DNA from 2 places in the Streptomyces sp. NPDC005533 genome. Region 2 is predicted to be linked to the other one. Evidence: predicted binding sites of a transcription regulator. Region 2 holds the regulator's gene; the other holds the start of a gene.
The links. The regulator HspR, encoded in region 2, represses chaperone genes until heat shock. The targets are predictions, from matches to a motif close to TTGAGNNNNNNNNNCTCAA.
Positions count from the first base shown of each region.

Region 1: a site for HspR is predicted at 8,002-8,020, ahead of lon (endopeptidase La). Genes of this name have one in related genera too.

Region 1 is NZ_JBIAJH010000006.1:238,008-253,783, forward strand. Features, by position in the region: gene ACFYP3_RS08800 (multifunctional oxoglutarate decarboxylase/oxoglutarate dehydrogenase thiamine pyrophosphate-binding subunit/dihydrolipoyllysine-residue succinyltransferase subunit) at 1-1,840, opposite strand, end outside; gene ACFYP3_RS08805 (ATP-binding protein) at 2,100-3,209, opposite strand; gene ACFYP3_RS08810 (response regulator transcription factor) at 3,206-3,946, opposite strand; gene ACFYP3_RS08815 (hypothetical protein) at 4,218-4,760, opposite strand; gene ACFYP3_RS08820 (hypothetical protein) at 4,797-6,179, shown strand; gene ACFYP3_RS08825 (sulfurtransferase) at 6,409-7,317, shown strand; gene ACFYP3_RS08830 (DUF6355 family natural product biosynthesis protein) at 7,424-7,789, opposite strand; gene lon (endopeptidase La) at 8,043-10,439, shown strand; gene ACFYP3_RS08840 (MarR family winged helix-turn-helix transcriptional regulator) at 10,606-11,046, shown strand; gene ACFYP3_RS08845 (hypothetical protein) at 11,091-11,864, opposite strand; gene ACFYP3_RS08850 (nitrate- and nitrite sensing domain-containing protein) at 12,370-15,291, shown strand; gene ACFYP3_RS08855 (roadblock/LC7 domain-containing protein) at 15,288-15,776, shown strand; gene ACFYP3_RS08860 (DUF742 domain-containing protein) at 15,773-15,776, shown strand, end outside.
Region 2 is NZ_JBIAJH010000003.1:81,516-97,291, forward strand. Features, by position in the region: gene ACFYP3_RS03995 (Yip1 family protein) at 1-107, opposite strand, end outside; gene ACFYP3_RS04000 ((Fe-S)-binding protein) at 366-2,939, opposite strand; gene ACFYP3_RS04005 (sugar transferase) at 3,050-3,586, opposite strand; gene dnaK (molecular chaperone DnaK) at 3,863-5,707, shown strand; gene grpE (nucleotide exchange factor GrpE) at 5,707-6,357, shown strand; gene dnaJ (molecular chaperone DnaJ) at 6,397-7,578, shown strand; gene ACFYP3_RS04025 (heat shock protein transcriptional repressor HspR) at 7,581-8,051, shown strand; gene ACFYP3_RS04030 (helix-turn-helix transcriptional regulator) at 8,115-9,188, opposite strand; gene ACFYP3_RS04035 ((2Fe-2S)-binding protein) at 9,581-9,862, shown strand; gene ACFYP3_RS04040 (pyridoxamine 5'-phosphate oxidase family protein) at 9,997-10,410, opposite strand; gene clpB (ATP-dependent chaperone ClpB) at 10,536-13,121, shown strand; gene ACFYP3_RS04050 (YbjN domain-containing protein) at 13,233-13,784, shown strand; gene ACFYP3_RS04055 (hypothetical protein) at 13,785-14,975, opposite strand; gene ACFYP3_RS04060 (hypothetical protein) at 15,225-15,659, opposite strand.

The DNA of each region.
Region 1 (15,776 bases), on a different contig from region 2:
GGCGGCCGCGGTGGGCCATGCCGATGACGACCTCTTCGAGGCGGGCCTCGGCGGCCGAGTCGATGACGGCGTCGAGCAGCGGGATGACGGACTCGCCGCCCTCCAGGGAGAAGCGCTTCTGGCCGACGTACTTCGTCTGCAGGAAGGTCTCGAAGGCCTCGGCGGCGTTCAGGCGGCGCAGGATGCGCAGCTGCTCCTCGCGCTCCGGCTTGGTGTGGGGGCGCTCGATGCGGTCCTGGATCCAGCGGCGCTGCTTCGGGTCCTGGATGTGCATGAACTCGACGCCGGTGGTGCGGCAGTACGAGTCGCGCAGCACGCCGAGGATGTCGCGCAGCTTCATCATCGACTTGCCGGAGAAGCCGCCGACCGCGAACTCGCGCTCCAGGTCCCACAGGGTGAGGCCGTGCTCGGTGATGTCGAGGTCGGGGTGCTTGCGCTGCTTGTACTCCAGCGGGTCGGTGTCGGCCATGACGTGGCCGCGGACCCGGTAGGAGTGGATCAGCTCGAAGACGCGGGCGGCCTTCGTGACGTCGTCGTCGTGCGAGGCGTCGATGTCCCGGTTCCAGCGGACGGGCTCGTACGGGATGCGCAGCGACTCGAAGACGGCGTCGTAGAAGCCGTCCTCGCCGAGCAGCAGGTTCGCGACGATGCGCAGGAACTCGCCGGAGGCTGCGCCCTGGATGACCCGGTGGTCGTAGGTCGAGGTCAGGGTCATGACCTTGGAGATGCCCAGCTTGTTCAGGGTGTCCTGCGAGGTGCCCTGGAACTCGGCGGGGTAGTCCATGGAGCCGACGCCCATGATGACCGACTGTCCGGGCATCAGGCGGGGCACGGAGTGCACGGTGCCCAGGCCGCCGGGGTTGGTCAGGGAGACCGTCACACCGGTGAAGTCGTCCATCGTCAGCTTGCCGACGCGGGCGCGGCGGACGATGTCCTCGTAGGCCTGCCAGAACTCGAAGAAGCTGAGGGTCTCGGCCTTCTTGATGCCGGCGACGACGAGCTGGCGGTCGCCGTTCGGCTTCACCAGGTCGATCGCGAGGCCGAAGTTGATGTGCTCCGGCTTGACCAGGGTCGGCTTGCCGTCCTTCTCCGCGAAGGAGTGGTTCATGGCCGGCATGGCCTTGATCGCCTGCACCATCGCGTAGCCGATCAGGTGCGTGAAGGAGATCTTCCCGCCCCGGGCGCGCTTGAGGTGGTTGTTGATGACGATGCGGTTGTCGAACAGCAGCTTCACCGGGACGGCGCGGACGGAGGTGGCCGTCGGCACGTCGAGGGAGGCGTTCATGTTCTTGGCTACGGCAGCCGCCGGGCCGCGGAGCGTCACCAGCTCGGGGCCCGCGGGGGCCTCGGTGGCGGGCGCGGCCTTCTGAGGGGCTACGGCGGAGGGGGCGGGCGCGGCCGGTGCGGCGGCCGGGGCCTGGGAGGTGACAGTCACAGCAGGGGCACCAGAGGGGGTGGCAGGAGCAGGGGCAGGAGCTGACACAGGCGTGGGCGCGGGAGCCGGGGCGGCCTTCGCGGGCGCGGCGCTCGCCGCCCCCGTGGCGGCGTCGGCGACCCGCGGGGCCTGCGCGACGGGGGTGGCGGCCTGTGCGGAGGCGCCGTCCGTCGTCGTCGTGGGCTTCTCCGCACCGTCGGACTTCACCGGAGCGGCGACGCCCCCCGGCTTGTAGTCGGCGAAGAAGTCCCACCAGGCCCGGTCGACCGAATTCGGGTCCTGGAGGTACTGCTGATAGATCTCGTCGACGAGCCACTCATTCGCGCCGAAGCCTGAGGCGGGGTTCTTCCCGCCCTCTCCTGCTTCGGTCGTGGTGCTCGAATTACTGGGGGACTGTGGCGACACGGCGGCAACCGCCCTCTTCCGCTTCACAAGGTATGGACAGCGGGAATAAAGGCTACGCCTCCTGGGCGGTGAGATGCAGACCGGGCCGGACATCCGTCGCGCAGGTCACATCGAACGGCGGGTTTCACCGCCTGGAATGGCGGGAAACAAGTGTGGTTCGGGTAGGGGGCACCGAGGTTGCGGCCCCCATGGCTTCGCACCCCTGACGGACCCCGGGTACGTGTGGCCGAGATCATGTCCTTCCCACTCGAACCCTACGTCAACACGGCGCCTGCGAGCTGCCCGGAAGCGTGACGAGGATGCGGCAGCCGCGTGACGATTCGGCCACCCCGATCCGCCCGCCGTGCAGCTCCACGGCCCAGCGGGCGATCGCCAGCCCCAGTCCGGTGCCGCCGTCGCCCCCGCGGGCGCTGCCGCGGTTGAACCGCTCGAAGACCCGGTGGCGCTCCGCCTCCGGGATGCCGGGACCCTCGTCCCGTACCTCCAGCACCAGGGCGCCGGGCGCGTCGCCGGCCCGGGCGCGGACCGTGACCCGGCCGTGCGGGGGGCTGTGCTTGACCGCGTTGTCGATCAGGTTCGCGACGACCTGGTGCAGGCGCTCGTTGTCCGCGTACGCCCACAGCTCGGACGGGAAGACGTCCAGGTGCAGGTGCACGTCGTTGCGGGCGTGCCCGCCCGAACCGGAGAGCAGCCCCGGCCGGCCGGCGGCCGCCAGCCGCGACTCCTTCAGCACCCCCGACAGGTACGGCCACACCTCGAAGCGGCGGGCGCGCAGCGGGACCACGCCGTTGTCCACCCGGGACAGGTCCAGCAGGGTCTCCACGAGCCCGCCGAGGCGCTCGGTCTGCTTCAGCATCGTGCGCATGGTCTCGGGATCGGCGGCCGAGACCCCGTCCACCACGTTCTCCAGCACCGCCCGCAGCGCGGCGATCGGCGTGCGCAGCTCGTGCGAGACGTTGGCGACCAGCTCCTTGCGGTGCCGGTCCACGGCCTCCAGGTCGTCGGCCATCAGGTTGATCGTGGAGGCCAGGTCGCCCAGCTCGTCGCGGCGCCCGGCGCCGCGCACCCGCCGGGTGTAGTCGCCGTGGGATATCGCCCGGGCCACCGTCGTCATGTCGTCGAGCGGGGCCGTCAGGCTGTGCGCCACGAACTGCGTGATCAGCATCGAGGCGATGACCGAGAAGACCGTGATGAAGCGCAGCTCGGTGTCGGTGCGCAGGGCCACCAGCAGCAGGCCGGTCGTGATGAAGACCGAGACCACCACGAGCGTGCCCAGCTTGGTCTTGATCGAGAACGGCGAGAAGGGCCGCAGGCCCCCGGAGAGCCGCTGCCTCGGCCGCTGTCGCTGTCCGCCCGGCGCGCCGCTCATGCCTGGGCCGGGGTCTCCAGGGCGTACCCGACGCCGTGGACCGTACGGATCCGCTCCGCGCCGATCTTGCGCCGCAGGGCCTTGATGTGGCTGTCGACCGTACGGGTCCCGGACGCGTCGGCCCAGTCCCACACCTCGGCCAGCAGCTGCTCCCGCGAGAGCACCGCACGCGGGGTCCCGGCCAGGCAGACCAGCAGGTCGAACTCGGTCGGCGTCAGGTGCACGTCCTCGGTCTGGACCCGGACCCGGCGCTGCGCGTGGTCGATCTCCAGATCGCCCAGGCGCAGGGTGGCCCCGCGCGGGGTGTGGGCGGCGATGGTGGCCCGCTCCACGCGCCGCAGCAGCACGTGGACCCGGGCGGCCAGCTCGCGCATCGAGAACGGCTTCGTCATGTAGTCGTCCGCGCCGACCCCGAGCCCCACCAGCAGGTCGGTCTCGTCGTCCCGCGCGGTGAGCATCAGCACCGGGACCGGCCGCTGCGCCTGGACCCGGCGGCAGACCTCCAGCCCGTCGAAGCCGGGCAGCATGACGTCCAGGACCAGCAGCTCCGGCAGCCAGCTCTCGGCCGCGGCGACGGCGGCGGGGCCGTCCGCCGCCGTCTGCACCTGGAAGCCCTCCGCGCGCAGGCGGGCCGCGATGGCCTCGGCGATGGTGTGGTCGTCCTCGACGACGAGCACACGCCGCTGGGCGCCGGGTGTCGCCGCGGCGCCGTTGTGTGTGGTGTGTGTCTGTTCCATGTCCGCCCCTGAAGATCCCGCGTGAATGGGGTGCAGCGTAGAGGAGGCACCGGCCTGCGGCTACGTGGGGTTCGGACATGGCATATGTGCTGGAGCGGCGTAAGCGGAATGATATGTACCGGGTGTCGGACCCCCCACGGGACGGGCACCCGGCGGGCGGGGCCGGTCAGGTGCCCCGCCGTCCGCGGCCCCTCGGAGGGCCGGTCCGTGCCCGTGCGGGAAGACCGGGTCGAGGGTGTCGTTCGGCACATCGGGACGGGAGGCCGCGACCCTAACCCGCCGTGAAGGAGGGCAGGACCTCCAGCACCTTGGTCAGGGCCGGCGGCAGGGAGCCCTGGTCGCCGGCCACCTCGTAGCCGCCGTGCACGAAGGTGTAGGAGTACCCGTCGTAGATCGTGGGGCCGCCCGTGGCGATCCTGGGCAGGTGGGCGAAGTCCGCCTCCTGGAGGGCGGTGCGCAGCGCGGCGAGCCCGGCCTCCGACAGCGTGCCGGTGCTCTCCGTCTTCGCCTTGGCGTCCAGCCGGGTCCAGGAGCCGTCGCCCTTGACGACGAGGGTGTGGGTCTGCCCGGCGAAGCCGCCGGTGCGGGTGACGCGGACCAGGGTCTCGCCGGGGGCGGGGACGCGGCTCGTGGTGGGGGTCGCGGTGGGGCCCGGATCCGAGTCGGAGGCGCTTGGGCTCGAGCTCGGGCTCGGGGCCGACTCCGTGGAGGCCTTCGGGGGCGCGTCGTCGCCGCCCGCGGACGCCGCCGGTCCGCACCCCGCCAGCAAGGCCGCAGCCAGCACCAGGCCCGTCACCGCTCGTAAGCCGCGCACACCCACCTCCGCAGTCACTCCGGTCCAACCCCGAGTATGGAGTCCGCACACCCGTTCCGACAGCTACCGGAGGCCGACATCAGCCGGATCGCCCCCTGGCGGCTGCTGCCGCCGCTGCTCGCCGTGATCCTCGGCCTCTGGGGCCTGGAGCGGGGCGCCGGTATGTGGCGCGACGAGTCCGTCACCTGGCAGGTCGCCCACCGGCCGCTCGGCGGGATCTGGGAGCTGCTGCACGGTGTCGACGCCGTGCACGGCCTGTACTACCTGCTCATGCACGGCGTGTTCCAGGTCTGGGACGGCGGCTTGTGGGCGCTGCGGCTGCCCTCCGTCGCCGCCACCGCGCTCGCGGCCGCCGCAGTGGCCGCCGTCGCGCACCGGCTCGCGGGGGAGCGGGCCGCGCTGATCGCCGGCTGCGTGTACGCCGTCCTGCCGCCCGTGCAGATGTACGCCCAGGAGGGACGCTCGTACGCCCTGGTCGCGGCGGCCGTGGTCTGGGCGACGTACCTGATGCTGCGCGAGCGGTGGGTCGCGTACACGGTGGTGCTCCTGCTCGGCTGCTGGCTGCACGAGTTCGCCGTGCTGGCCCTGCTCGCCCACGCCTTCACCGCGTGGCGTTCCCGCGGCTGGCGGTGGAGCGCCGGGACCGTGCTGGCCCTGCTGCTCCCGCTGGCCCTGGTGAGCGCGCGCCAGGCCGAGCAGCAGCTCGGCTGGCTCGGCCGGCCGAGCTGGCAGGACTGGGCGGCGTACGGGGTGGTGGGCGGCGCGGCCCTGCTGCTCGCGCGGGGGGCCGCGAAGGACCTCGTACGGGTGGCGCTCCCCCTGACCCTGCTGCCGCCCGGGCTGCTGATGGTGATCTCCCTCGTGCACCCCTGGTACGTCGACCGGTACGTGCTCTACGCGCTGGCCGGACCGGCCCTGCTGGCCGGGGCCCGGCTCGCGGCGGCCCGCGGGTGGTGGCCGTGGCTGCTCGCCGGGCTGCTGCTCGTGCCCTTCGGTATCTGGTCGGTGTGGCTGCGTACGCCGGAGAGCCGCAAGGACGACGTCCTCGCGGTGGCCGCCGCCGTCCGGGAGCGGGCCCGGCCGGGGGACGCGGTGGTGTTCATGCCCGCCCGGCGGCGCGAGTGGCTGCTCTCGTCACCCGAGGTCTACGCCTCGCTGCGCGACGTGGCCCTGGACCGGAGCCCGGCGGCCTCGCACAGCCTCCAGGGCACCGAACTGTCCCCGGACCGGCTCCGCGCGGCGCTGCTCGCCTCGCCGCGGGTGATCGCCCTGCTGGACCCGGCCGGGCAGCCGCTGGACCCGTACCCGCGGGAGGCGGCCAAGCGGGCCGTGCTGGCCGCCCGCTTCGAACTGTGCTCGCTGACCGGCGTCCACGGAGCCCGGATCGCGGTATACGCCCACCCGGGCACCTGCCCCTGACCTGCGGGGCGCGCGCTGCCCGGCGCCGCGGCTGCGCCGGCCGGAGGAGGCCGTCCGCCGACCGTTCGGCGGGTGCGCGGGGCCGATGGGACCGTGGGGGCCGGTGGACGAGCCTGTTCGCGTTCGGGCGGCGCGAGTTCGGCGCGGTGCCAGCGCCGACCCGCCCGGTAGGGGGCTCGGGTGGGCGGGGAAGATGGGGCGACCCGCGTCGCACAGCCGGAGGTGCCGCATGCCCACGCCCCAGAACACCGCGTCCCCGGAGCCCGGGCCCGGAGCGCCGCCCGGGCCGGAGGCCGGTCGGCTGCCCGGGGCGCTCGTCGGGGCGCACTGGCTGGGCGAGCGGCTGGGGAGCGTCGGCCTCGTGGTCCTCGATGCTTCCGTCGGCGCCCACCGGGGGGCGGAGCGTCGGATTCCGGGGGCTCGTCCCTTCGACCTCGACGGGGCCCTGTCCGACCACGACGCGCCCGCCCCGCACACCATGCCCGGCGCCCGGGCGTTCACCGAGGCCGTGCGGGAGCTCGGCGTGGACGACTCGGACACCGTCGTCGTCTACGACGGCGCCGGGATCTACTCCAGCGCCCGCGCCTGGTGGATGCTGCGCGCCATGGGCTTCGACCGGGTGGCCGTCCTCGACGGCGGACTGCCCGCCTGGACCGCCGCCGGCCTGCCCGTCGACGCCACCGGCCCGGCGTACGACGGCCCGCGCGGCTCCTTCACCGCCCGGCCCCGCCCCGGCCTGCTGGTCGACAGCGCGACCGTCGCCGCGGCCCTGGCCGACCCGGCCGCGGCCGTCGTCGACGCCCGGACCCGCGGCCGCTTCGCCGGTACCGAACCCGAGCCCCGCCCGGGCCTGCGCGGCGGCCACATGCCGGGCGCCGTCAACCTCCCCTTCGGCGAACTCCAGGACCCCGACGGCCTGATGCGCCCGGCCGGGGAGCTCCGTGCCGCCTTCGAGGAGGTGGCGGGCGGGCGCGAACGCCTCTACTTCAGCTGCGGCTCGGGGGTGACCGCGTGCGTCCTGGCCCTCGCCGCCGAGCTCGCCGGGTACGAGGACCCGGCCGTGTACGACGGCTCCTGGAGCGAGTGGGGCGTGCCTTCACCCCTGCGCCCGGTCACGACCGGCCCGGCCGTGCCCTAGGGGTGGCCGGGCGGGGAGGCTGACCCCACCCGGGGTCGGGCACCGGCACCATCGGCCGGGCGGCCGCACCGCCACACCGGCCCGGCCGAGGGCCCCGACATCACCGTCACGGCCCGGTGTCGCCCGGGTGGGAGCACAGGCCGCCCTGGTAGCCGCTGTCGTACCAGGCGCCGGTGGCATCGGCGTCCAGGTTCGTCCGGCCGGGGCCGACGCAGCGGTGGTAGTTGGACCGGGGCCACCGCTTGACCTGGATCCACACGTTGGTGTTGGTGGCGCAGTGCTCGTAGGAGGCCCGTTCGCCGCCCCTCCCCTCGTTCCAGCCGCATCCCTGGAGGAAGGCCGTCCCGCCCGCCTCGGAGGAGGCCGCGGCGGATGTCGTGCCGGCGGAGGCCGGCGCGGATGCCAGACCGCCGAGGGCCAGTGCGGCGGCGAAGGCGACTGCTGTGCGGAGGGTGGTCCCGAGGAAGTCCATGACGCCACAGCTATCGGGAACGGCGCCTCCGGCAAAAGACGTCCCGGACAAAAACCTCCAAACGGAGGATCGTGTTTCGGCCGGACCCTCCGCCGCCACGCCGACCGTCCGCCCCGCCCTCGAAGGCCCTGTCCTACCGCCGGGCACCGGCGACCCCTCCCTGTTCGCCCCCGGCGAACGCAGGTGGGGGAACAACGGGGGGCGCACATGCATTGAGTCGGCATAGCTCAACTTCACTGCCGGAAGGAAGATCATGGCTTCGACGTCCGTCACACTCACTCTGCCCGTGCTGCCGCTCGACGACGAGGTCGTGCTGCCCGGAATGGTCGTGCCGCTGGACCTGTCCGACGCCGAGGTGCGCGGTGCCGTGGAGGCCGCCCAGGCCGCGGCGGGCAGCGGGAAGCCGCGGGTGCTGCTCGTACCGAGGATCGACGGGAAGTACGCGGCCACCGGTGTGCTCGGGACCGTCGAGCAGGTGGGACGGCTGTCCGACGGAGACCCCGGCGCGCTCATCCGCGGCCGCGGGCGGGTCCGTATCGGCGCCGGGACCACCGGGCCCGGGGCCGCGCTCTGGGTCGAGGGCGAGACCGTCGACGAGCACGTGCCGGACCCGCTGCCGGGATCCGTCGCCGAGCTCGTCAAGGAGTACAAGGCGCTCGCCACCAGCTGGCTCAAGAAGCGCGGCGCCTGGCAGGTCGTGGACCGCGTCCAGCAGATCGAGGGCGTGTCCGCGCTCGCGGACAATTCCGGGTACTCGCCGTTCCTGACGGTCGAGCAGAAGGTCGAACTGCTGGAGACGGCCGACCCCGTCGCCCGCCTCAAGCTCGCGATCAAGGCGCTCCGCGACCACCTCGCCGAGCAGGACGTGGCCGAGTCCATCGCCAAGGACGTCCAGGACGGCGTCGACAAGCAGCAGCGGGAGTTCCTGCTCCGGCGGCAGCTGGAGGCCGTGCGCAAGGAGCTGCGCGAACTGAACGGCGAGAAGGAAGGCGAGGAGTCCGACGACTACCGGGCCCGCGTCGAGGCCGCCGACCTGCCCGAGAAGGTACGGGAGGCCGCCCTCAAGGAGGTCGAGAAGCTGGAGCGGGCCAGCGACCAGAGCCCCGAGGGCTCCTGGATCCGCACCTGGCTGGACACCGTGCTGGAACTGCCCTGGAACGAGCGCACCGAGGACCGGTACGACATCCGGGGAGCCCGGGCGGTGCTGGACGCCGAACACGCCGGCCTGAGCGACGTGAAGGACCGCATCACCGAGTACCTCGCCGTGCGCAAGCGGCGTTCCGAGCGCGGCATGGGCGTCATCGGAGGCCGCCGCGGCGGGGCCGTGCTCGCGCTCGTCGGCCCGCCCGGCGTCGGCAAGACCTCCCTGGGGGAGTCCGTGGCCCACGCCATGGGCCGCAAGTTCGTGCGCGTCGCCCTCGGCGGCGTACGGGACGAGGCCGAGGTCCGCGGCCACCGCCGGACCTACGTCGGCGCCCTGCCGGGCCGCATCGTCCGGGCCATCAAGGAGGCCGGTTCGATGAACCCGGTGGTCCTCCTCGACGAGATCGACAAGGTGGGCTCCGACTTCCGGGGCGACCCGGCGGCCGCCCTCCTGGAGGTCCTGGACCCGGCGCAGAACCACACCTTCCGGGACCACTACCTGGAGGTCGAGCTCGACCTGAGCGACGTCGTCTTCCTGGCCACCGCCAATGTCCTGGAATCCATCCCGGAAGCGCTGGCCGACCGGATGGAGCTCGTCCGCCTCGACGGCTACACCGAGGACGAGAAGGTCGTCATCGCCCGCGACCACCTGCTGCCGCGCCAGCTGGAACGCGCCGGCCTCGGCGCCGACGAGGTGGTCCTGGAGGAGGACGCCCTGCGCAAGCTCGCCGGGGAGTACACCCGCGAGGCGGGCGTCCGCACCCTGGAGCGCTCCCTCGCCCGCCTGCTGCGCAAGGTGGCCTCCCAGCACGAACTGGGGGAGCGGGAGCTGCCGCTGCGCGTCGGGGCGGACGACCTGCGCGCCCTGATCGGACGCCCGCACCACGTACCGGAGTCCGCGCAGGACCCGGCGGAGCGGCGCACCGCGGTCCCCGGCGTGGCCACCGGCCTCGCGGTGACCGGCGCGGGCGGCGACGTGCTGTTCGTCGAGGCCTCGCTGGCCGACCCGGAGACGGGCGCGGCCGGCCTGACCCTCACCGGCCAGCTCGGCGACGTCATGAAGGAGTCGGCGCAGATCGCGCTGAGCTTCCTGCGCTCGCACGGCGCGGAACTGGAGCTCCCCGTCGCCGACCTGAAGGACCGGGGCGTGCACATCCACTTCCCGGCGGGCGCCGTGCCCAAGGACGGCCCGAGCGCCGGCATCACGATGACGACCGCGCTCGCCTCGCTGCTCTCCGGACGGCAGGTGCGCACCGACGTGGCCATGACCGGCGAGGTCTCGCTGACCGGGCGGGTCCTGCCGATCGGCGGGGTCAAGCAGAAGCTGCTCGCCGCGCACCGGGCCGGGCTGACCACCGTGATCATCCCGAAGCGGAACGAGGCCGACCTGGACGACGTCCCGGCGGAGGTGCTGGAGGGGCTGGAGGTGCACCCGGTGACGGACGTGCGCCAGGTGCTGGAGCTCGCCCTGGCCCAGGCGGAGGTGGAGGTCACCGCCGCGGCGTGACCGAAGGGCCGCACGGCCCACCGGATGCCCCGCTCCACGCCCCACCGCAGGCCTGCCCCACGGCCCGGCTCCCCGCTCCGGCGGGGTCCCGGGCCGTCGGCACACCCGCTGCGAAATACTGGCCCCTCACCCACCGGGGTGCCACACACCATCGAAGGAGCGGGACGTGCACGGGAGCGAAGACCAGGAGTTCCTTGCCCTGGAGCGGGAGCTGTCCGTCTTCCTCCGGCGCGCCCGCGCCTCCTCCGGCGAGATGGCCCGCGAGCTCCACCCCGAGCTGGAGCCCGCCGCGTACGGACTCCTCGTACGCCTGGAGGCGGCCGGCCGGCAGCGGGCCACCGAGCTCGCCGCCTACTTCGGGGTCGGCAAGGCCACCATGAGCCGGCAGCTGCGGGCCCTGGAGGTCCTCGGCCTGGTGGCCCGCGAGCCGGACCCCGCCGACGGCCGGGCCTTCCTGGTCGGGCTCACCGAGGAGGGCCGTGAGCGGTTCCTGCGGGTACGGGGCGCACGGCGCGAGCAGTACATGCGCAAGCTCGCCGACTGGGACCGCGGCGAGGTGGCGGAACTGGCCCGGCTGCTCAACCAGTTGAACGCGGGCGCCGAGTAGGGGCACCCGCTCGGGCCGCCGCCGCGCCCTGGAGCTCCGCCGCGCTACAGCTCCGCGTAGACCGCCGAGGCGTCGTCGTGCCGCTTGTACCGGGCCGGCGGCCACGACGGGTCGGACTCGATGGCGCGGACCCGGCCGATCAGGCCCTGCGCGCCCTCCTTGCGCAGCACCGCCAGGCACTCGGCCCAGTCGCCCACCCCGAACGTGTCCGTCCACCGGCTCGCCCCGTCCGTGAGCGCAGCCACCGCCCGCACCTGCCCGCGCGGGGTGCGCCCGGTCACCGCCCGGGCCGCCACCGCCGGGTCCGCGGCGGCCGTGAAGAAGCCGCCCTCCGCGTTGCGCAGCGCGTCCGTGGCCGCCACCGAGCGCCGCACCTCCCCGGGCACCCGATCCAGCCGGTCGTCGAGCACCGCCATCACCTCGCCCCCGGGCGCCTGGAGGAGCAGGACGGAGTCCGAGAGCACGAGGTGTTCCACGTAGGCCTCGTCCCACCGGACCACGACGACCGTCGCCTGCGGCGTGCGCACGTGAGAAAGGTCACACGTGTCCCGGTGGGCGTCGGCCGTGGCGCGGACGGACTCGGCCAGAATCCCGTCCAGCGGCATGTCCCGCCGCGATCCGGACAGTTCGGTCAATCGGCCGCCGAGCCGGGCCGCGAACCACGGAACCCCGTGCACGCAACCGTCCTCTCCGCCCGGCGGGGTGACCCCGTCCAGCGCGACCAGGACGCCGCCGCCCGAGGCGGGGATCGCGGCCGACACCCAGTCCTCATTGGGGCGTTCTTCGCTGCCGGCGGCCGAGGCGAGGTCGATGCGCATGCCACCATTCTGCGGGGCGGCGGCCGCCCGCACGCCCAGGTCCGTACCAAAACGGAAGGGCGCGGCCCGGCCCGTAAGGGCAGCTCCGGGGCGGCCCGCACGCGTCCGGAACGGGCGCCGGCACGCGGGCGGACATGTGGGCGGGCATCCTGCCAAAGCCCGCATCGATCTTTCAACCACCTGTCCACGGAGGCGCTCTGGGGCAGGGTGCCCGAGTTGGTCGCCAACTCATCCGTGATGTTCACTCGTTCGAGTGGCCGGGTGGGCGATGTGCGGCTCTCTCCCCAACACGCTGCAAAGGTCTGAGGCGGTACGAGGGGGCAGGGGGCGTTTACTTGTTGACCGGCCGTTACCTCGGCCACACGAGTAGACGAGCACAAGCACACGTACAGGATTGCGAGCACCGGTGCAGAAGAAGCGGTCTCGGAAATGGGGGCACCTCCCGGCGGTAGCCGGGGGAGGCACCGCCGCCGACGGCCCGGCCCCCGCAGGACGCCGCGTCCGCGTGCGCCGCCGGCTGGTCGTCGGCGTCGCTGTCGCCGGCCTCACCGTCCTCGCGGCAGGCACACCCGCCGTCGTCACCGCCGCGAGGGAGCTGAACGACTCCCAGCGGCTGGTCACCCTCGCCGAGCAGACCGGCCAGATCCTCACCGTCGCGCACGTCCTCGCCGACGAGCGCGACGCCGTGGTCGAGTACGCCGCCAAGGGCCGCCCCGGCGGCGCCGCCAAGGGCGCCCTCCAGGAACGCATCCTGCGCACCGACAGGCAGATCGCCGAGGCCGCGACCGAGGTCGACGAACCCCTCGGCACGGCCCTCGCCCGCGTCGCGGCCGTCCGCACCGAGGCCGTCGACGGCAAGGGCACCGCCCTCGCCGCCCACCAGGCCTACAGCGGCGTCCTCACCGAACTCCTCGCCCCCGGGGGCCGGCTCGCCGAGCAGACGCCGCCGCGCGCCGAGGCCGCCCTCACCACCACCCGCCCGCTCGCCCCGCTGGGCCAGGCCGTGGAGCAGGCCTCGGCCACCCGCGGACTGCTGCTCGCCGCGCTGGCCGTCCCCCGCGGCGACCAGCCCCCGGGCTCGGCCGCGGTCGACGAACTCACCACCGCCGCGCAGCGTTCGCGCGTACGGGAAATGGCCGCACTCGACGACTTCGCGCGGGCCGCGCGGCCCGACGTGCGCCAGACCCTCACCGCCACCGTCACCGGCCCCGAGGTCAAGACGGCCGACGACTTCCTCAAGCGGCTCACCGACCGGCCCACCCTGACGCCGGCCGACCGCAAGACCGACGGCGCCGCCGTCGGCAGCGCGCTCACCGCCCGCATCGACCGGATGCGGACCGTCGAAGCCACCCTCGCGGGCCAGCGGGCCTCCGCCCTGGCCTCCCTGCGCGACGACGACGTGACCCGGCTCGAAACCCTCGTCGCCCTCCTGGGCCTGCTCTTCCTGGTCGCCGTCGGCGTCACGACCGCCGTCGCGCGCTCGCTGACCCGGCCGCTGTCGGTACTGCGGCGCGGCGCGGCCCGGCTGGCGACGCCGGAGGGCTCGGTGGAACCGGTGCGGTTCACCGGCCGCAACGACGAGTTCGCCGAGGTCGTGCGGCACCTGAACGCGGTCCGCGACCAGACGGTCTCCCTGCACACCCGGATCGCCGGACTCGACGCCGACCGCCGCCGGATCATCGGCCGCAACGAGGCGCTGACCGCCGGCCGGGACGTGCTGGAGGAGGAGCTGAACAAGCTGCGGGCGGGACTGGAGGAACACCGCCGCGTCATGTCGACGACCTCCGTCTCGCTGTCGCTGCGGACCCTGGGCCTGGTCGAGCGCCAGCTCGCCGTCATCGAGGAGCTGGAGTCCAAGGAACAGGACCCGGACCGGCTCGCGACCCTCTTCAAGCTCGACCACCTGGCGACCGTGATGCGCCGCCACAACGAGAACCTGCTGGTCCTGGCCGGGCAGGAACACGGCCACGGCCAGGTGCTGCCGGTACCGCTGGTCGACGTGATGCGGGCCGCCGTCAGCGAGATCGAGCGCTACGAGCGCGTCGACCTCGCGGCGCTGCCCTCGTACACCCAGGTCGCGGGGCACGCGGCCGACGACCTCTCGCACGTGCTCGCCGAACTGCTGGAGAACGCGACGACGTTCTCGCCGCCGGACGTCAAGGTGAAGGTGTCCGGCTGGACGCTGGACTCCGGCGACGTGGTGCTGTCCGTCGTGGACGAGGGCATCGGGGTCACCGGGGACCGGCTGGAATCGCTGAACTCCCGGCTGTCCACGCCCGAGGCGTACGACGAGGAGCCCGAGGCCGACCACGGCCTGGGCCTCGGCCTGTACGTGGCCGGACGCCTCGCGGCCCGGCACGGGGTCACCGCGGAGCTGCGCGCCGGCCGGCACGGCGGCACCGAGGCCCTCGTGGTCGTCCCGGCCGCGCTGCTGCCCGCCACCCCGCCGGTCTCCCCGGTCCACACCCTGGCCACGCCGGGCGCACCCGCGTTGCACCTCCCGGGCGTGATCGCGGAAGCCAACGAGAACACCCTCCAGCCGCGCCGCCGAGGCACCCACGCCGCCCCGGACCCCACCGCCGAGGCCACGCCCGACGCCGCTGCCGCCGACGCGGTCGCGGTGGCGGTCGCGGTGGCGGAGCCTGCCGATCCGGCTGCGCCCGCCGCCGACGTCGCCGCCGCGGAGCCTGCCGTCCCCGCTTCCCCGGCTGCCGAAGAGCCCGCCGCCGAGGCTTCCGACACCGCCGTCACCTCTCCCGACACGGAGCCGGAGACGGCCTTCCCCGTGCCCGCCGGCACGGTGGCCCCGGTGACCCTGGCCGAGGCCCTCGCGGGCCCCGCCCTGCCGGCCGACGCGGAGGCCCCCGCCGGGACGGCACTGCCCCCGGCCGAGCAGATCTTCACGGCCGCGCCGCCTTCGGAGGACGCCCCGGCAGGGGGCGACCGCGCCGCGGAGGCCACCGCGGAGGACGCCTGCGCAGAGCCGGACCGCACGGCCGAGCCCCCGGCGGCGGACACGCCCGCAGGGCCGGACCTCACCGCCGAGCCCCCCGCAGGGGACACCGCGGGGGAGCCGGTCCCCGAGCCCCACTCCCACACCCCCGCCGAAGGCAACTGGCTGCCCCGTCAGGGCAGTCACCCCGCAGACCCCGCCGACGCCGTCACCGACAAGGGTCTGCCGAAGCGGACCCCGCGCACCGTCACCGCCGGGCGCGCGGACGACGTACGGCCGCCCGAGCCACCGCGCCGGATCGACGCCGACGAACTCCGGCGCCGGCTCGGCGGTTTCTACCAGGGAGCCCAGGACGGGCGACGCGTCGTCGCCGCCGAGCTCGCCCAGGACCAGGCGCAGGCGCAGGAGCAGGGGCACGGGCAGGGGCACAGCAAGACCGACCAGGGGGACACCGCACAGGAGGCACGCACATGACCGCGCCCAGTACGTACGGACTGAGCACCCAGGCCCGCAACCTGCAGTGGCTGCTGACCGACCTGGTCGAGGAGGTACCCGGCGTCAACTCCGTCGCCGTCGTCTCCTCGGACGGGCTGCTGCTCCTGTCCTCCGACCCCGCGACGGTCGGCGCGGGCGATCCGCCGGCCGAAGCCAGGCCGAAGGGCCCGCGCGGCGCGTCCGCCGACCTCGCCACCATCGTGTCGGGTCTCGGCAGCCTCACCACCGGCGCCGCGGCCCTCATGGAGAGCGGCTCCGTCAAGCAGACCATGGTGGCGATGGAGCACGGTTCCGTCTTCGTCATGGCCATCAGCGACGGATCACTGCTGGGCGTGCACGCCACCCCCGACTGCGACATGAGCGTCGTCGCCTACCACATGGCCCTGTTCGTCGGACGCGCCGGCCACGTCCTGACCCCCGAAGTCCGCAGTGAGCTGCGCCAGTCGATGGAGAACACCTCGTGA
Region 2 (15,776 bases):
CCGTACGGCGGCGGTGATGGCTGCCGGCCGTACGACTGCTGCTGCTGCGGGGGTTGTTGCGGAGTGCGGTTGTTGTCCCGGCCGCGTCCGATCCTGAATCCAGCCACGTGATCGAACGTACCTGGTCCGGCGAGCCTCTGTGGACGGTCGCCGGGAACGCGCACCCTTTGCGGCTGACCTGTGACAACCCCTAGGGGTACCCCGAGGGCCCTCACGAGTGTCCGGTTTACGTCACCGTGTCATGGTGTGGTGCTCTTCGTTGCGTCGCCGACTGAATGTGTGCATATCGGGCCCGGAACGCCGGAACGGCCGGTCCCCCCGCCTGGGGGGACCGGCCGTTCCGTTCCGCGTGGTGCGGGCTGGTGCTACTTGGCGTCCTCGGGCTTGGCCTCGGTCTCGGGCTTGGCCTCGGCCGCCGCGCCGTCCTCGGCTGCGGGCGCGGCCTCGGCGTCTGCCTCGGCCTCGGGCTCCGCCTCCGGCGCGGCCTTCGCTTCCGGCGCCGCCTCAGCCTTGGCACCCGCCTCAGCCTCGGGCTCCGCCTCCGCCTCGGGCTCCGCCTCCGCCTCGGCCTCCGCCTTCGCGGCAGCCGCAGCGTCCGCCTCCGCCTTGGCCTTCGCCTCCGCCTCGGCCTTGGCAGCCGCCTCGGCTTCCGCCGCGGCAGCCGCCGCAGCCGCCTCGGCTTCCGCCTCCGCCTCCGCCTCCGCGGCCGCGAGTTCGGCCTCCGTGGGGCCGGGTGCCTTGACCGACTCCAGGAGCAGCTGCGCCACGTCGACGACCTGGACGTGTTCCTTCGCCTGGCCGTCGTTCTTCTTGCCGTTCACCGAGTCGGTGAGCATGACCAGGCAGAACGGGCAGGCGGTGGAGACGATGTCGGGGTTCAGGGACAGGGCCTCGTCGACGCGCTCGTTGTTGATGCGCTTGCCGATCCGCTCCTCCATCCACATCCGCGCGCCACCGGCGCCACAGCAGAAGCCCCGCTCCTTGTGACGGTGCATCTCCTGCTGGCGCAGCCCGGGCACGGCCGACATGATCTCGCGCGGCGGCGTGTAGACCTTGTTGTGCCGGCCCAGGTAGCACGGGTCGTGGTACGTGATCAGGCCGTCCACCGGCGTGACCGGCGTCAGCCGGCCCTCGTCGATCAGGTGCTGCAGCAGCTGCGTGTGGTGGATGACCTCGTACTCGCCGCCCAGCTGCGGGTACTCGTTCGCGATGGTGTTGAAGCAGTGCGGGCAGGTCGAGACGATCCGCTTCGCCGACTTCGGCTTCTTCGTCTCCGGATCGTCGTCGTCCTCGCCGAAGGCCATGTTCAGCATGGCCACGTTCTCCTGGCCCAGCTGCTGGAACAGCGGCTCGTTGCCCAGGCGGCGCGGCGAGTCACCGGTGCACTTCTCGTCGCCGCCCATGATCGCGAACTTGACGCCCGCGATGTTCAGCAGCTCCGCGAAGGCCTTCGTGGTCTTCTTGGCCCGGTCCTCCAGGGCGCCGGCGCAGCCGACCCAGTAGAGGTAGTCGAACTCGGAGAGGTCCTCCGCGTCCTTGCCGATGATCGGGACCTCGAAGTCCACCTCCTTGGTCCACTCGACGCGCTGCTTCTTCGCCAGGCCCCAGGGGTTGCCCTTCTTCTCCAGGTTCTTGAGCATCGTGCCCGCCTCCGACGGGAACGCGCTCTCGATCATCACCTGGTAGCGGCGCATGTCGACGATGTGGTCGATGTGCTCGATGTCGACCGGGCACTGCTCCACGCACGCACCGCAGGTCGTGCAGGACCACAGCACGTCCGGGTCGATGACGCCGTTCTCCTCGACGGTGCCGATCAGCGGGCGCTCGGCCTCCGCGATGGCCGCGGCCGGGACGTCCTTCAGCTGCTCCGCCGTGGCCTTCTCGTTGCCCTCCATGTCCTTGCCGCCGCCGGCGAGCAGGTACGGGGCCTTGGCGTGCGCGTGGTCGCGCAGCGACATGATCAGGAGCTTCGGGGACAGCGGCTTGCCGGTGTTCCAGGCCGGGCACTGCGACTGGCAGCGACCGCACTCCGTGCACGTGGAGAAGTCGAGGATGCCCTTCCAGGAGAACTGCTCGACCTGCGAGACGCCGAAGACGTCGTCCTCGCCCGGGTCCTCGAAGTCGATCTCCTTGCCGCCGCTGGTCATCGGCTGGAGGGCGCCGAGCGCGGTCGCGCCGTCCGCGTTCCGCTTGAACCAGATGTTCGGGAAGCCGAGGAAGCGGTGCCAGGCCACACCCATGTTGGTGTTGAGCGAGACGACGATCATCCAGATCAGCGAGGTGCCGATCTTGATCATCGCGGTGAAGTAGATGGCGTTCTGCAGCGCGCTCGCCGAGAGCCCCTTGAAGGCCAGGACCAGCGGGTACGAGACGAAGTACGCCGGCTCGTACGAGTCCACGTGGTGGATCGCGCCCTCAAGACCGCGCAGGCACAGGATCGCGAGGCCGATGGTGAGGATGACGTACTCGACGAAGTACGCCTGCCAGGCCTTCGAGCCGGTGAAGCGGGACTTGCGGCCGGCCCGCGAGGGCAGGCTGAGCAGCCGGATCGCCATCAGGATGACGATGCCGACGACCGTCATCAGGCCGATGAACTCGATGTACATCTCGAACGGCAGGAAGCCGCCGATGATCGGCAGCGTCCAGTCGGCCTGGAAGAGCTGGCCGTACGCCTGCGCGAGGGTGGGCGGCAGCGTCAGGAAGCCGATCGCGACGAACCAGTGCGCGAAGCCGACGATGCCCCAGCGGTTCATCCGGCTGTGGCCGAGGAACTCCCGGACGAGGGTGAGGGATCGGGCCTTCGGGTCGTCCGTGCGGCTGCCGGCCGGCACGGGCTGACCGATCTTCACGAAACGGTAGATCTGCGCCACGGCTCGGGCGAGCAGCGCGACGCCGACCACGGTCAGGACCAGCGACACGATGATCGCGGCGAGTTGCATGGGAGGGCTCCTCGGGCGGCACTTACTAAGCGGTAACTTATGAAGTCAAGGCTTGAGGTTACCCATTCCCGACGCCGCAATGTAGCCGAGCGTGCGGTGATCTGTGTCGCTCAGGCGAGCCTTTGTCTCCAGGCCGCCCGCGGGGTCTGCGCAAGGATCGCGAGGTCCATCCCGAGCCAGTGGTTCTCCACATAATGCCGGTCCAGCAGGGCCATCTCCTCCCAGGGGAGGTCCGAGCGCGAGCTCACCTGCCACAATCCGGTCATTCCGGGCCGTACGAGGAGTCGGTCGGGGCGGTCCGTACGGGTCTCCGGGCGCGGCCCGACCAGCGACATCTCGCCGCGGAGCACGTTGAGCAGCTGGGGGAGGGCGTCGAGGGCGCAGCGGTCCAGGGCGGCGCCGAGCCGGCCGGTGTCGTGGGTGCGCAGCCGCCACGTACGGAACGGCCTCCCGGCCAGGCCGACCGCGGCCTCCCGCACGAAGGGGCGGCGGCCGTGGGTCGCGTACAGCAGTGCGGTGGCGCCGGTGAGCGGCAGGCCGAGCACCGCGAGCAGGAGCAGCGCCCCCAGCAGGTCCACCACCCGTTTGGCCGGCGGACGGGCCGGCCGGAGCCCCGGCAGGGCGGGGAGGGACAACAGCAGGGGCATGCCAGCACGGTGCCGCATGCCTCCGGCGGTCTTGCGGTGGCGCGCGGCCACGGTGACCCGTTCGGCGGCGCGCGGCCACGGGTGACCCGTTCGGCCGCTCCCCGCCGCCCCGGGGCTTCGCCCCGACCCGCGCGCCTCGAACGCCCGCGGGGCCGGGCGTGGTTGCGCGTAAGCGGGGCCTAAAGGTTGAGTCGACTCGACTCAGGTCTGTTGACGCCGGCGCAGCGATGCGGCATGGTTGAGTCTGTTCCACTCAAGTCAGCTGGAGGAATCGAAATGGCACGTGCGGTCGGCATCGACCTGGGCACCACTAACTCCGTCGTCAGCGTTCTGGAAGGCGGCGAGCCCACCGTCATCACCAACGCCGAGGGCGCCAGGACCACGCCGTCCGTCGTCGCCTTCGCCAAGAACGGCGAGGTCCTCGTCGGCGAGGTGGCCAAGCGCCAGGCGGTCACGAACGTGGACCGGACCATCCGCTCCGTCAAGCGCCACATGGGCACTGACTGGAAGATCAACCTGGATGGCAAGGACTTCAACCCGCAGCAGATGAGCGCCTTCATCCTGCAGAAGCTGAAGCGCGACGCCGAGGCGTACCTGGGTGAGAAGGTCACGGACGCGGTCATCACCGTCCCGGCCTACTTCAACGACTCCGAGCGTCAGGCGACGAAGGAGGCCGGTGAGATCGCGGGTCTGAACGTCCTGCGCATCGTCAACGAGCCGACCGCCGCCGCCCTGGCCTACGGCCTCGACAAGGACGACCAGACCATTCTCGTCTTCGACCTCGGTGGCGGCACCTTCGACGTGTCGCTCCTGGAGATCGGCGACGGCGTCGTCGAGGTGAAGGCCACCAACGGTGACAACCACCTCGGTGGTGACGACTGGGACCAGCGCGTCGTCGACTACCTGGTGAAGCAGTTCGCCAACGGCCACGGCGTGGACCTCTCCAAGGACAAGATGGCGCTCCAGCGCCTGCGCGAGGCCGCCGAGAAGGCGAAGATCGAGCTGTCCTCCTCCACGGAGACCACGATCAACCTGCCCTACATCACGGCTTCCGCCGAGGGCCCGCTGCACCTGGACGAGAAGCTCACGCGCGCCCAGTTCCAGCAGCTGACCGCGGACCTGCTCGACCGCTGCAAGACCCCGTTCCACAACGTCATCAAGGACGCCGGCATCCAGCTGTCCGAGATCGACCACGTGGTCCTGGTCGGCGGCTCCACCCGCATGCCGGCCGTCGCCGAGCTCGTCAAGGAGCTCACCGGCGGTCAGGACGCCAACAAGGGCGTCAACCCGGACGAGGTCGTCGCCATCGGCGCCACCCTCCAGGCCGGTGTGCTCAAGGGTGAGGTCAAGGACGTCCTGCTCCTCGACGTGACCCCGCTGTCCCTCGGCATCGAGACCAAGGGCGGCATCATGACCAAGCTCATCGAGCGCAACACCACGATCCCGACCAAGCGGTCCGAGATCTTCACGACGGCCGAGGACAACCAGCCGTCCGTGCAGATCCAGGTCTACCAGGGCGAGCGCGAGATCGCGGCGTACAACAAGAAGCTCGGCATGTTCGAGCTGACCGGCCTGCCGCCGGCCCCGCGTGGCGTCCCGCAGATCGAGGTCTCCTTCGACATCGACGCGAACGGCATCATGCACGTCACGGCCAAGGACCTCGGCACGGGCAAGGAGCAGAAGATGACCGTCACCGGCGGCTCTTCGCTCGGCAAGGACGAGGTCGACCGCATGCGCCAGGAGGCGGAGCAGTACGCGGACGAGGACCTCCGTCGCAAGGAGGCGGCCGAGTCCCGCAACCAGGGCGAGCAGCTCGTCTACCAGACGGAGAAGTTCGTCAAGGACAACGAGGACAAGGTCCCGGCCGACGTCAAGACCGAGGTCGAGGCGGCCGTCTCCGAGCTGAAGGAGAGCCTCAAGGGCGAGGACACGGCCGAGATCCGCACCGCGACCGAGAAGCTCGCCGCGGTCAGCCAGAAGCTCGGCCAGGCCATCTACGCCGACGCCCAGGCCGCTCAGGGCGCCGCCGGCGCCGAGGGCGCCCAGCAGGCCAAGGCCGACGACGACGTCGTCGACGCCGAGATCGTCGACGACGAGAAGCCGAAGGGTGGCGCTGCCTGATGTCGGAGGAGACCCCGGGTTTTGACGAGAAGCCCGAAGTCCCCGCCGACGGCACGCCCGACGAGCCGCAGGCCGCCGACTCCGCCAAGGAGGAGGTGGCGGCCCCGGCCGGGGACGCAGCACAGGACATCGCGCTGCTCGCGCAGCTGGACCAGGCCCGTACGGCGCTCTCCGAGCGCACCGCGGACCTCCAGCGGCTGCAGGCGGAGTACCAGAACTACCGCCGCCGGGTGGAGCGGGACCGGATCACCGTCAAGGAGATCGCGGTCGCGTCCCTCCTGACGGAGCTCCTCCCGACCCTGGACGACATCGGCCGGGCGCGGGAGCACGGCGAGCTGGTCGGCGGCTTCAAGTCGGTGGCGGAGTCGCTGGAGACGGTGGCCGCCAAGATGGGGCTGCAGCAGTTCGGCAAGGAGGGCGAGCCCTTCGACCCGACGATCCACGAGGCCCTGATGCACTCGTACGCGCCGGACGTCACCGAGACGACCTGCGTGGCGATCCTGCAGCCGGGGTACCGGATCGGCGAGCGTACGATCCGTCCCGCACGGGTCGCGGTGGCCGAGCCCCAGCCGGGGGCGGCCCCCAAGTCCGAGTCCGCCGAGGGCGACAAGCCGTCCGGCGAGGACGCGGATGCAGCCGACAAGGGCTGACGCAGTACACGTGGCGGCACGAGAGGAGGGACACCGGGGATGAGCACGAAGGACTTCGTCGAGAAGGACTACTACAAGGTCCTCGGTGTCCCGAAGGACGCCACCGAGGCCGAGATCAAGAAGGCGTACCGGAAGCTCGCCCGCGAGTTCCACCCGGACGCCAACAAGGGCGACGCCTCGGCCGAGGAGCGCTTCAAGGAGATCTCCGAGGCGAACGACATCCTCGGTGACGCGAAGAAGCGCAAGGAGTACGACGAGGCGCGCGCCCTGTTCGGCAACGGTGGCTTCCGCCCCGGGCCGGGCGGGGGCGGCGGTTCGTTCAACTTCGACCTCGGCGACCTCTTCGGCGGTCAGCAGCCGGGCGGCCAGGCCGGCGGTTTCGGCGGTGGCCTGGGCGACGTCTTCGGCGGCCTCTTCAACCGCGGCGCCGGCCCGGGTGCGGGCACCCGCACCCAGCCGCGCCGCGGCCAGGACATCGAGTCGGAGGTCACCCTCTCCTTCACGGAGGCGGTGGACGGGGCCACGGTCCCGCTCCGGATGTCCTCGCAGGCGCCTTGCAAGGCCTGTTCGGGCACCGGCGACAAGAACGGCACGCCCCGCGTGTGCCCGACCTGCGTCGGCACCGGCCAGGTCTCGCGGGGCAGCGGCGGCGGTTTCTCGCTGACCGACCCCTGCGCGGACTGCAAGGGCCGCGGCCTGATCGCGGAGACCCCCTGCGACGTCTGCAAGGGCAGCGGCCGGGCCCGTTCCTCGCGCACCATGCAGGTCCGGATCCCGGCGGGCGTCTCCAACGGCCAGCGGATCCGGCTGCGCGGCAAGGGCGCGCCGGGCGAGCGCGGCGGCCCCGCCGGTGACCTCTACGTGGTCGTGCACGTCGACGCGCACCCGGTGTTCGGCCGCAAGGACGACAACCTGACGGTGACCGTGCCGGTGACGTTCACGGAGGCGGCGCTGGGCGCCGACGTCAAGGTCCCGACCTTGAACGGCCCCTCGGTGACGCTGAAGCTGCCGCCGGGCACCCCCAACGGACGGACCATGCGGGCCCGCGGCAAGGGGGCGGTCCGCAAGGACGGCACCCGGGGCGACCTGCTGGTGACGGTGGAGGTCGCGGTTCCGACCGAGCTGTCGGACAAGGCCCGCGAGGCGCTGGAGATGTACCGCGAGGCGACCGGGTCCGAGGACCCGCGCTCCGCGCTGTTCGAGTCCGCGAAGGGAGCATGACCATGGACGGCCGCCGACGACAGTCCTCCCGCCTGGGCGGGGGCTACCAGCTCACCGACGAGACCCCGGTCTACGTGATCTCGGTGGCCGCCCAGCTCTCGGGTCTGCACCCGCAGACGCTGCGTCAGTACGACCGTCTCGGCCTGGTCTCCCCGGACCGTACGGCCGGCCGCGGCCGGCGCTACTCGGCCCGTGACATCGAACTGCTCCGCACGGTGCAGGCGCTGTCCCAGGACGAGGGCATCAACCTGGCCGGCATCAAGCGGATCATCGAACTGGAGAACCAGGTCGCCGCGCTCCAGCAGCGCGTGGCCGAACTCTCCGCGGCGGTCGACGGCGCGGCGGCCACGCTGCAGGCCCGCGAGGCCCAGGTGCACGCCTCGTACCGGCGCGACCTGGTCAAGTACCAGCCCCCGCAGCCGGGCAGTGCCCTGGTCGTCTGGCGGCCGAGCCCCAAGCGCCCGATGGACTGACCCGGCCCCCTTCCGTTCCGCACCTTCAGGCTCCGCCCCTCCAGGGCGGGGCCTGACGGCTTTCTAGAGGCCTTCCCGGACCTCGTCGGGGTCCTGGCCCAGCTCCTCGTCGCAGTCGCGGTCAGGGGCCGACGGCCGGCCCAGGATGCCCGACTGCGCGATGAGGTAGCCGAGCTGGGCGCGGCTGCCGCTGCCGAGGGTCGTGGCGAGCTTGGCGATGTGGGCCCGGCAGGTGCGCACGTTCATGCCGAGGCGGCGGGCGATGGCCTCGTCGACGTGCCCCTCGATGAGGAGCTGGGCGATGGTCCGCTGCACGCCGGTGATCCCGCCGGGGGTGCTCCGGTAGGTCACCTCCTCCTGCAGGGGCACGGCACGGTGCCACAGCTGCTCGAACACCTTGATGAGGTAGTCGACGAGGCCCGGGTGGCGCAGCTCCAGGGCGACCCGGCGGTCGTCGCTCACCGGGATGAAGGCGACGGTGCGGTCGAAGATGATGAGCCGCTCTATCAGCTCTTCGAGCGTGCGGATCTCCACCTTGCCCGTGGAGATGCGGTCCACGTAGGCGAGCGTGCCCTGGCTGTGCCGGGCGGTGTGCTGGTAGAGGGTCCGTATGCTGACCCCGCGGTCGATCAGCGGCTGGTCGCGCTCCAGGGCCTGGGTCAGGGCCTCGGAGGGGCGGGCCCCGCCCGGCTGTACCGTCAGCACTTCGGTGTGGCATTCGGCCGTCGCGAGGTTGAGGGCGGCGTTGATCCGCTCGAAGCCCTCCAGCACGGTGATGGCGTGGGTGTTGGCCGGGCTCTGCGCGCTGATGGCCAGGAAAGGCTCGAAAGTGTCGGTGAGATCTACAGCGCTGCGCCGGCGGTCCTGGATCTCGCGTTCAATCGGATGGAGCCGTTGAGCCAAAGCGACCGACGGGGGAACCGGGCGCAGCTGGTTGGCGTCATCCGGGTCGGGCTGCAGAAGGGCGAATTCAAGCAGGCAGGGGGCGTTCTGGATCTCGCCCCGGGCGATCCGGCCGGTACTCAGCGCAGTCGCGTAGAGCCGCGTTCCCTCGGCGCACATGGACGTGACGGGGTGGGGATGTGTCGCCATTGTCTCGTTTCGCGTCAAATCTCCACCCCCCAGGGTCCTGAACATGCAAGAACATGATGCATCGTCCCTGTGGCATTGACGTGCCTGAATGAGCCATCGTCTGACACGCGGGGGAGAGGATTCCATCAAGTGAGGACGAAGCCGACCATGTTCAAGAGAATGCTTCGCTCGGTGCTTGCCATAGGTTTCTCCGCCGTTGCGGTTTTTGGGGCAGTCAGCGCCGTCGAAAGTGACGCGGGGAGCGCTAGGGGCGGTCAGGGCACCAGCCTGACGAGCACGGAGTTCGACACCGGCTGGACCACGGCGCCCGCGGGCAAGTACGCGGACACCGGCTGGACCAGCGGACAGCTGGGCGGTAACGGCGGGGATACGGGTTGGACCGAGGCTCCTGTGACGGTGTCCGCGTGACCCCCGACGACCGCGGCTTCCGCCGCGAGATGGCGTCCGCCTACCGCTCGGGCTGGCAGTTCATCGATCTCGCCACGGCCATCCCCCACCCCGGCGACTCGTTGATGGTCACCCTGTTCGGCCAACCGATCGTCGTCGTGCGCGAGGAGGACGAGGACGTACGTGCCTACCGGTGCCTGCGCCGCCCGCGGGGCGCGCCGCAGCCCGTCCGCTGCGAGGTGCGCTACGGAATGGTCTTCGTCAATCTCGATCAGCGCGACCACCAGCTCTTCGAACCCGATATCACCACCGCCACCCCCCGCAGTGCCTGAAGCGATTCCCCCGTCGTTGCAGATCGCTCAGGCGCTACCCCCACACAACGGCGCCATCGTGGACCTGACCACGATGGCGCCGTTGTGATGCCCGCGTCCAGTGCCTGAACCGGACAAGATGAAGGATCAACGGCTCACGCGCGCCCCATGGCCCGGTCCAGGGTGATCTCGATGACCACGCGGTCGGGATTGGGCGACGGCGTGCGGCCGTACCGCACCGCGTAGCGCGCCACGGCGTCGGCGACCGACGCCTCGTCCGTACGGACCACCGCGCGCCCTTCGAGGGTGGCCCAGCGGCGCCCCTCCATCTGGCAGACCGCGACCCGGGCCCCGCCGCCCGCCGGCGCCTGCGCCGCGAGGACGTTGCGCACCTTCTTGCTGTGCTTGTTGCTGATCACCCGCGCCAGCCCGGCCTCCGGGTCGTACGTCACGCCCACCGGCACCACGTGCGGAGTGCCGTCGGGACGCGGGGTGGTCAGGGTGCAGACGTGCCGCTCCCGCCAGAAGGCGAGGTACTCGGGCGTCGGGTTGAGTACGTCATGGGACATGCGCCGAAGGGTACGGGCCGGGGGTGTCCCGCGCTGCCTTGAGTGCAATAGACTCAACTTTGCATACGTTGACTCTGTCAGAGTTCATGCCTGAGTTCTGATCCCTCCGGAGAGGAGAAGACGCAGTGGACGCCGAGCTGACCAACAAGAGCCGGGACGCCCTGAACGCGGCCACGAGCAGGGCCGTCAAGGACGGTCATGCCGATCTGACCCCCGCGCACCTGCTGCTGGCCCTGCTCGCCGGCGAGGACAACGAGAACGTCACCGACCTGCTCGCCGCCGCCGACGCCGACCAGGCCGAGGTACGGGCCGGCGCGGAGCGGCTGCTGGCCGCCCTGCCCAGCGTCACCGGCTCCACCGTCGCGCCCCCGCAGCCCACCCGCGACCTGCTCGCCGTACTCGCCGAGGCCGACGCCCAGGCCGGCCGGCTCGGCGACGAGTACCTCTCCACCGAACACCTGCTCATCGCCATCGCCGCCAAGGGCGGCGCGGCGGGCGAGGTCCTTTCCACCCAGGGCGCGAGCGCGAAGAAGCTGCTGGCCGCCTTCGAGAACGCACGAGGAGGACGGCGGGTGACCACCCCCGACCCCGAGGGTCAGTACAAGGCCCTGGAGAAGTTCGGCACCGACTTCACGGCGGCCGCGCGCGAGGGCAAGCTCGACCCGGTCATCGGCCGTGACCACGAGATCCGCCGCGTCGTGCAGGTGCTCTCGCGCCGCACGAAGAACAACCCGGTGCTCATCGGCGAGCCCGGCGTCGGCAAGACGGCCGTCGTCGAGGGCCTGGCCCAGCGCATCGTCAAGGGCGACGTCCCCGAGTCCCTGAAGAACAAGCGCCTGGTCTCCCTGGACCTCGGCGCGATGGTCGCGGGCGCCAAGTACCGCGGCGAGTTCGAGGAGCGGCTGAAGACCGTGCTGGCCGAGATCAAGTCCAGCGACGGGCAGATCATCACCTTCATCGACGAACTGCACACGGTCGTCGGCGCGGGCGCCGGCGGCGACTCCGCCATGGACGCCGGCAACATGCTCAAGCCCATGCTGGCCCGCGGCGAACTGCGCATGGTCGGCGCGACCACCCTCGACGAGTACCGCGAGCGCATCGAGAAGGACCCGGCGCTGGAGCGCCGCTTCCAGCAGGTGCTGGTCGCCGAGCCGTCCGTCGAGGACACCATCGCCATCCTGCGCGGACTCAAGGGCCGCTACGAGGCCCACCACAAGGTCGTCATCAACGACAGCGCGCTGGTGGCCGCCGCGACCCTCTCCGACCGGTACATCACCTCCCGCTTCCTGCCCGACAAGGCCATCGACCTCGTCGACGAGGCCGCGTCCCGGCTGCGCATGGAGATCGACTCCTCGCCGCTGGAGATCGACGAGCTCCAGCGCTCCGTCGACCGCCTGCGGATGGAGGAGTTGGCGCTGAGGAACGAGTCCGACCCGGCCTCGGTGGAGCGCCTGGAGAAGATCCGCAAGGACCTCGCCGACAAGGAGGAGGACCTGCGCGGCCTGACCGCCCGCTGGGAGAAGGAGAAGCAGTCCCTCAACCGCGTCGGCGAGCTCAAGGAGCGTCTGGACGACCTGCGCGGCCAGGCCGAGCGCGCCCAGCGCGACGGCGACTTCGACACCGCCTCCAAGCTGCTCTACGGGGAGATCCCGACCCTGGAGCGCGAGCTGGCGGAGGCCACCGAGGCCGAGGCCGAGGCGTCCAAGGGGACGATGGTCAAGGACGAGGTCGGCCCGGACGACATCGCGGACGTGGTGGGCGCCTGGACGGGCATCCCGGCCGGCCGCCTGCTGGAGGGCGAGACCCAGAAGCTCCTGCGCATGGAGGACGAGCTCGGCCGCCGCCTGATCGGCCAGGCCGAGGCCGTACGGGCCGTCTCGGACGCCGTGCGCCGCACCCGCGCGGGCATCGCCGACCCCGACCGCCCCACCGGCTCCTTCCTCTTCCTCGGCCCGACGGGCGTGGGCAAGACGGAGCTGGCCAAGGCCCTCGCGGACTTCCTCTTCGACGACGAGCGGGCCATGATCCGCATCGACATGTCGGAGTACGGCGAGAAGCACAGCGTGGCCCGCCTCGTCGGCGCCCCGCCCGGCTACGTCGGCTACGAGGAGGGCGGCCAGCTGACGGAGGCCGTCCGCCGCCGCCCGTACAGCGTGGTGCTCCTGGACGAGGTGGAGAAGGCCCACCCCGAGGTCTTCGACATCCTGCTCCAGGTCCTGGACGACGGCCGCCTCACGGACGGCCAGGGACGGACCGTCGACTTCCGCAACACCATCCTGATCCTGACCTCGAACCTGGGCAGCCAGTTCCTGATGGACCCGGCCACCCCCGCGGAACAGAAGAAGCAGCAGGTCCTGGACGTGGTCCGGAGCTCCTTCAAGCCGGAGTTCCTGAACCGCCTCGACGACCTGGTGGTCTTCTCCGCCCTGTCCGGCGACGAGCTCGCGCACATCGCCGAGCTCCAGATCGGCCGCCTGGCCAAGCGCCTGGCCGACCGGCGCCTCACCCTGGACGTCACGCCCGAGGCGCTGGCCTGGCTGGCGGACAAGGGCAACGACCCGGCGTACGGCGCCCGGCCGCTGCGCCGCCTGATCCAGACGGCCATCGGCGACCGGCTGGCCAAGGAGATCCTCTCGGGCGAGGTCCGCGACGGCGACACCGTACGGGTCGACGTGGCGGGCGAGGACCTGCTGGTCGGCAAGGCGCTCTGAGCCGGCCGGGCGGACCCGGTGTCCGCCCGCAGCGGATCGGCGCTGCGGGGCTGGACACGGGGTGGGCGGGATGGGGGAGGATGCATGTATCCGCACGAAGGGAAAAACACGGTGAGCATCGACCCGGCCTCGATTCCGAACTTCGGAGGGCAGCAGCCCGATCCGCAGGCCACAGGACCGGCGGGCCCCGTCGTCCCCGACCAGGATCTGGTCAAGCAGCTGCTGGAGCAGATGGAGCTCAAGTACGTCGTCGACGACGAGGGTGACCTCGCGGCGCCGTGGGAGGAGTTCCGCACGTACTTCATGTTCCGCGGCGAGGACGAGCAGCAGGTTTTCTCGGTGCGGACCTTCTACGACCGTCCGCACAAGATCGACGAGAAGCCCCAGCTTCTCGAGTCGATCGACGACTGGAACCGCCGCACCCTGTGGCCGAAGGTCTACAGCCACACGCACGACGACGGCTCGGTCCGTCTGATCGGTGAGGCGCAGATGCTGATCGGCACCGGCGTCAACCTGGAGCACTTCGTGTCCTCCACGGTCAGCTGGGTCCGCGCCTCCATCGAGTTCGACAAGTGGCTCGTCGAGCAGCTCGGTCTGGAGAAGGACATCGACTCCACCGACGGCGAGAACAACGGCGAAGGCGACTCCGACAGCGCCAACTGACTACAGCGGCACCCGGGCCACCAGAAGCAGGTACAGCCCGTAGCCGTAACCGAGCCCGGCCACCACCGCGGTCACCACGACCGCGGTGCGGGGCCGGGCTCGCGCCATGACGGCGGCCACCGGCAGGAGCAGCGGGAAGGCCGGCAGCAGGAAGCGCGGCTTGGACTCGAAGAAACCGGCCCCGCCGAAGGCCATCACCAGCAGGACCGCGGTGTACACGAGGAGCGCGAGCGGGGCGCGGTCCAGGAACAGCAGCACCGCGAGCAGCCCGGCCGCGGCCAGCAGCACCACCGTCACGGTGCCGGCGAGGGGCACGTGCCCGCCGGTCAGCACCCGCTCCGCCGAGCGCAGCGCCCCGGCGCCGAAGTCGAAGCGCGAGCCCCAGCTGCGCTGCACGGCGAAGTAGCCGCCGAAGGGGTCGCGCACCCTCACCCCCACGGCCAGGACGTACGCCGCCCAGCCCGCCGGGGCCACCAGCCCGGCCACCCACACCCCGGGTGCCCGGGATCTTCGTACGAGGACGGCGTGGAGGGCCGTGGCCGACACGGCGGCCGCGACGGCCAGCCCCGTGGGCCGGGTCAGCCCGGCGAGCACGGCGAGGCCGGCGGCCCACGACCAGCGGCCCCGCAGCAGGGCGTACAGGGCCCAGGCGGCGAAGGCGGCCAGCAGCGCCTCGGTGTAGGCGAGGGTGAGCACCACCGCGTGCGGCAGGGCGGCCCACAGCCCCACGAGCAGCAGCCCGGCGCGCGGCCCGACGACCCGCTCCCCGACCCGGTAGATCCCGACGGCGGCGACGGCCGCGGCCGTCCAGGTGACGAGGAGCGCGGCGGGGACGGGCCCGCCGGGCAGGACGCCGGAGACGGCCCGTATCAGCGCCGGGTAGAGCGGGAAGAACGCCTGGTCGCTCTGGACGGGCCCGGTGCCCGTGACGGCGTCGGGCCACATCAGGGTGCGGCCGTAGCCGTGGGCCGCGATCCGGAGGTACCAGTCGCCGTCCCAGGACCGGCCGAGGACCCGCAGCGGATTCCGCCCGGCCCACCAGGACCCGAGGGCGAGCACCAGCACCCCGGCCCCGCGTATCGCGGCGAACACCCCGAGCGCTATCACCGCGGGCGGCGCGGCCGACCGTACGGCGCGGACCGCGCGCATCTCCAGGGGCGACGCGGACACGGTCGCTCTGCCCGTTGCCATCAATCCCGACTTCCGTCTCTCGGTGAGGTCCGCTCACCGGGAGGTGAGGGCTTCGGGCACTCGTGCGAGCGACAGCTTCACACCGCCCTCGGCCGGCCGCAAGCACCCCTGCCGGCCCGCCCCGGACGGCGGGGCCCCGGGCCGGACGTCAGAGCCCGCGCAGCCGGGAGGCGGCCTCCCGCAGGACGTCCTCGCGCTTGCAGAAGGGCAAGGTAGGAGCACCTTCGGGCGGCTTGACACGCCCAGGCATCATCGACAAGAACCTTGCACTTCGAGAGCGAGACGTTCCTGACCTGGGCCGACCTGGCTGGTCACCTGTACTTGTGCGGCTGCCTTACGGATCACCTTCGAGGATGCGCAGTCGTAGAGGACGTGGACCCCGCCGGCTTGGCCGAGGTAGAGCATCGGGCCGTCCGCGGGTTCGGTGCTCCCTGACACTTCGGCAAAATCGGCGCGGACGTACTGGGGGCGGACTCCAAGCACGTACTCCAAGCCGCCCAGCTGAGCCGATACGACGGTCTGCTTACCGCGTTTCTCCATCGCATCACCCAAGGAGATCAGGCAGAGCGCTGTCATGAAGAAGACGACGAGGCAGAGCCGCAGCAGCGGGCCCAGGGTCCGATGCTTGCCGGCAAGGTGCAGTGCCGGCGCTGCGACGAGCGTCCCGCCGACCCAGATAACCATCCAAGTGCCCTCCGCGAGTACAGCGGTGGGGCCTTCGACCAAGGCCATGGCTGTCCAGCCCAACCCCACCAGTGCCGACAGTGCCAAGGTGCGGAGCCCTGGGTGCTCCCTGACCTT